2 regions of the Cyanobium usitatum str. Tous genome follow, and region 1 is predicted to be linked to the other one. Evidence: predicted binding sites of a transcription regulator. Region 1 holds the regulator's gene; the other holds the start of a gene.

Region 1 (2,461 bases):
CTGCAGCCCTTCCACCAACGTGCCCTGGCGCTGGGCTCGGGCATAGGCAGCGGCCAGCAGCAGGTTGAGTCGCCGCGAAACTGGCTCCAGGGCTGTGAGGTCGCCCTCGATCGTGGTGCTGGCCAGCACTTCACCTGCCTTAACTACTGGGCGGTTGGGGCGTAGGTCTGGGAAGGCAAGCACCTGGCGCTCGCCCCTCAGCACGTTGGCGGCCGAGAGAATGCTCACCACCCAGCTGCCGGGCTTGGCGAGCAGGCCCTCCAGCTTGCTGATGTCGCTCTTTGGTACCAGCAGGATCTGGCGATCGGGGGGCTGGCCGGGCAGCACCCGCCTGAAGGCGTTGAGATTGGCCTGCTGCAGCAAGGCGGTGATCACCTCCGTGGCCTGCTCGGGGCGCTCAAGGGTCACCTTGGCGCTGGCCAGGGTCTGACCGCTGCTGAGCACCACGTCGCCGCGACGCAGGGCAATCAGGTTGCTCTCCAGGTCCTTAAGTTCTTTGGCACCGGCGCTGATCCGGCGGCGCACCTGGGCCAGTTCCGCTTCGGTGCGGCGGATTTCCGCATCCCGCCCCTTCACCTCCTGGCTGAGACGGCTGCGCTCCAGCTCCAGCTGGTTGCGCTGGGCTAAAAGTGGCGCCAGCTCCTGGCGCAATTTGCTGGCCCGGGCTTGGGCCTGCTCAAAGCGCGTCTGGGCCTCGCGTTTGCCCTGTTCAGCCCGAGCCACCTCCAGGCGGCTGCTGGCTAGTTGGCTGTTGCTGCGGCTCAGTTGGCTGCGGCTGGTTTGCAGCCGTTGCTCCAGTCGATCGAGTTCAAACAGGCCCGTGCGCAGCCGCTCGCTCACCAGCAGCATCAGGCCGAGGGAGATGGCACTGATCAGGCTGCCGGTGAGCACCGTGATCAACACGGCGGTGCGGCGGGGCCGCATCCCCAACAAGCTCAAGCGCGCCTTGCCCACCAGGCTGCCGAGTCGGTCGCCCAGGGTGGAGAGCACTCCCCCCAGGGCGAGCAGAGCGAGGATCAGCAGCCAGCCCGTCACATACGTCCGCGAAGGGCCCCAGTATCTCTGGCGTTCAGCTGAAGCGCTTGGCTAGGGCGATTGGATCAAACACAGTGATCTTTTTGCGGTCGATCTGAACCAGCCCGTCGTTGCGCAGGTCGCCCAGCAGGCGAGTGATTGTGACCCGGGTGGAGCCAATCGCTTCGGCAATCGCCTGGTGGGAGAGGCGCAGATCAATCGTGATCCCTTCCGAGCTGGGAACGCCGAAATCGCGGCACAGCACCAGCAGAAAGCTCACCAGCCGCGAGCTCATGTCGCGGTGGGTGAGGGTTTCGATCATCGTTTCGGTCTGCAGGATCCGCGAAGACAGGCCCTGCAGCAGCAGCAAGCCCACGCTGGCGTCCTGCTCGATCGCCCGGCGCACCGAGGTGGCTGGTGCGGTCACCATCTCGACCCTTGTGAAGGCCACAGCGTGATAAAAGCGGTCGGAGCGCTGGCCGGTAAGCAGCGACAGCACACCAAATAGGCTGTTTTCACGCAACAGGGCCACGGTGATCTCCTCGCCGGATTCATATACCCGCGAAAGCCGGACCGCTCCGCGCCGCAGCAGATAGACCCGCTCGGCTGGATCGCCGGGGAAAAAGATCGTCTTGCCCCGTTCGATCGTCTCGACACTGCTGCCGGCCAGGCCCCGGATCACTTCCAGCAGGGTGGGGTTGCCCTGGCCGGCGCTGCCCATGCCTGCCACCACGCCAGGGGCACCCGTCGATGGGGTGTTGGCGGTACGGCTAAATCCGTGGGTAGCGCCAACCATCAAGGTATGGGCAAGTGCCGGGACCTTAAGGATCACCCGGGGGGTGGCTTGTAGCAATACACACGGTTTGAGATGACACCGCCGGCGCCACCGGCGCACCAGTACGTATGTTTCCGCTAGGGATGGTGTCGTTTGCTTGTGGAGCGGCCCGATCCCGCTACATTCAGCTCCGCGGGGCCATGGGCTGCTCGCGGCGCTCCAGGTCTGTTTTTCGATTTTCCAGGTTTTTATTCAGGTTGTTCATGACCGCGAGCTTGCCCGTCTCAGGCCTCACCTCCTCCTCTGGAGCTGGTTTTCCGGCGGTCCAGCACCAACCTCAGCGCTCTGGCCATCGCCCTTTGGCCGTGGCGGCTGCGCCGGCATTGCGGCTCGTGGCCCAGTCGGAGGGCTTATTGCAAATCCATACGGCGCCTTTCCGCGGCAGTTTCGGTGCCGTGCTCAGCCAGGCCCTGCGTAGTGCCGGCTTGGGCAGCCGGGTGCTGGTTACTCAGTTTCTTAAGGGCGGCGTAGATCAGGGCCTCGGCAGCAGCGTCTGGCTGTGCGGGCGTCTGCAATGGCTGCGGCCCGGCGTGCCTGCCTGTCTGTCAGAGCCAGCTGCCCACCAGGAGCTCGAGTTGTTGGAGGCGGTGCGCCAGGTGTGGGCCTTCAGCC
Region 2 (2,461 bases), 890 kb from region 1:
ACGGGCTGAGCAATACCTGGCCCCCGGCCGCAGCCTGGAGCTGATGGACAGCCGGGGCAGCAGCCAACTCACCCTCGCCCTCGACCACTTTTCTATCCAGCGCGATCCCGCCGGGCGACCTGAGCAATTCACCTCCCAGTTGCGCATCTTGGAGGGCGATGGCAGCGGCGGCAGCCTGCTGAAGCAGGCCGAGATCAGCGTCAACCATCCGCTGCGCTTCCAGGGGGTCACCATGTATCAAGCCGACTGGGCCCTGGCCACCATCAGCCTGCAACTGGGCAAAAGCCCCCTGCTGGAGCTACCGCTGCAGAGCTTTCCTCAGCTAGGCGAACAGATTTGGGGCATCGTGCTGCCCACCCGTCCCGATGGCAGCGAGCCGGTGCTGCTCAGCCTGGGCAGCGAACAAGGGCCTGTGGAGATCTACGGGGCCGACGGAATCTCCCTAGCTCGCCTAGCTCCAGGCGGCCCAGCGGTGGAGGTGAAGGGGCTGCCGATACGGGTTGAAAGCGTGCTGCCCGCCAGTGGCATCCTGCTGAAGCGGGATCCGGGCGTGCCTTTGGTGTACGCAGGATTTGCGATCGCCCTAGCCGGTGGTGGGCTCAGCTTGCTTGCTACGCGTCAGCTTTGGGCCATCGCCGAGCAGCCAGCCGGCCAAGCGGGCCAGCTGCATGTGGCCGGACTCTGCAACCGCAATCTCACCGGCTTCGCTGCCGAGCTGCCCCAGATGCTCGCCCAGCTTTAACAAGCCAGCCGCATGCCGTGGCTGGCGCGCACCACGGTGTGAACGTTGCCGCGGGGGTGAAAATCAGCCTCCAGCTGCATCCACTGGGGATCGGTGGCGGCAACCAGATCATCCAAGATGCGATTGGTCACCTCTTCATGGGAAATGGAGCGGTCGCGGTAGCTGTTTACGTAGAGCTTGATCGCCTTGAGCTCCACCACCCGGGGGCCGGGCTGGTAGATCAGGCGCAACACCGCAAAATCGGGGTAGCCGGAAAAGGGGCACTTACAGGTGAACTCCGGCAGCTCGATCGAAATCTCGTAGGCACGGCCAGGCCTGGGATTGTTAAAACAGATCAACTCCGCTTCAGCGATGGCACGCTCGCCATACATAGGCGTCTGGGTGAGGGAGGACGCGCTGGCAGAAGCTGGGCTGGAAGACATCGGAGCAAGGAAAGGGAAAGGGCCAGTGCCACTAGGCGATCTTAAGGAAAGTGGCCGCAGCCAACGGCTGCCCTGGCCGGTAGCAACCGCTACGACGACCCCCACAAAGCTCGGGCCTAATGGCACTACTCCCTACCATCGGCAGGGATTTCCTGAGAGACTTCCTACTTAGCCCGAGCTGTTCCTATGAAAAAAATTGAGGCCATCATTCGTCCCTTCAAGCTCGAGGACGTCAAGGTCGCCCTGGTCAATGCGGGGATCGTGGGCATGACCGTGAGCGAAGTGCGGGGTTTTGGCCGTCAAAAGGGCCAGGTGGAGCGCTACCGCGGCTCTGAATTCACCGTCGAATTCCTCCAGAAGCTCAAACTTGAGATCGTTGTCGATGACGACAAGGTGGACACCGTGGTGAGCGCCGTTCAAGACGCTGCCCGCACCGGCGAAATCGGCGACGGCAAGATCTTCGTGAGCACAATTGATTCGGTGATTCGAATCCGCACCGGTGATCGGGACAGCGGCGCCATCTGAGCGCCAGCTCCCCTTTTGATTTTTATTCCCTGGGGGTCAGCGTGCTGGCTACCAGGGTTTTTATTTGCTCTGGGCTGATTGGCGCAGGGCTGATTGGCGCAGGGCGGAGTTTTGGGTCGCTTTGGGCTGGTTCAACAAGCTGTTCAACAGGCTCAAAAGCATCCCCTGCCCCATCAGCCATTCCGACCTGGCCATCGCAATCGGAGCGCCGCAGCCAGAGCAGGTATTCGTGGTTGCCGGCAGGTCCGGTGATCGGTGAGGCCACCAGGCCGCAGGCCACCAAGCCCAAGCCAGTGGCCGCGGTGATCACCCCTTCGATGGCATCGCAGTGGGCAACCGGATCACGCACCACCCCGCCCTTGCCGACCCGGCCCTTGCCCACCTCAAACTGGGGTTTAACCAGCAGCAGCAGATCCACGGGTGCTTGGGGTTGCAGCAGCGCCAGCAGCGCCGGCAGCACCAAGGCCAGGGCAATGAACGACACATCGGCCACCGCTAGATCGGGCCAGGGGTCCTCGGGCCCATAGAGCTCGGCCGGGGTGAGGTGACGCAGGTTGGTGCGCTCCTTGAGCACTACCCGAGGATCACTGCGCAGGCTCCAGGCCGTCTGGCCGTAGCCCACATCAATTCCGTAAATGCGGCAGGCCCCGTGCTGAAGCAGACAATCGCTGAAGCCGCCAGTGGAGATGCCGCCATCAAGGCAAACGCGCCCCTGCACGGCGATGGGGAAGGCCTCCAGAGCCCGCACCAGCTTTTCGCCACCCCTTGATAC

The links. Region 1 encodes NtcA, which controls nitrogen genes in cyanobacteria. Its sites were predicted from a motif close to GTANCNNNNGNTAC; they were not measured.
Region 2: the regulator NtcA is predicted to act here: its motif matches at 1,244-1,257, upstream of queF (preQ(1) synthase).

What each region holds. Positions count from the first base shown of each region.
Region 1 is NZ_OY986431.1:2,076,274-2,078,734, reverse strand. Features, by position in the region: gene U9970_RS11315 (DUF3084 domain-containing protein) at 1-1,035, opposite strand, end outside; gene ntcA (global nitrogen regulator NtcA) at 1,070-1,810, opposite strand; gene U9970_RS11305 (cob(I)yrinic acid a,c-diamide adenosyltransferase) at 2,053-2,461, shown strand, end outside.
Region 2 is NZ_OY986431.1:305,848-308,308, reverse strand. Features, by position in the region: gene U9970_RS01610 (cytochrome c biogenesis protein ResB) at 1-742, shown strand, start outside; gene queF (preQ(1) synthase) at 739-1,164, opposite strand; gene U9970_RS01600 (P-II family nitrogen regulator) at 1,351-1,689, shown strand; gene U9970_RS01595 (TlyA family RNA methyltransferase) at 1,712-2,461, opposite strand, start outside.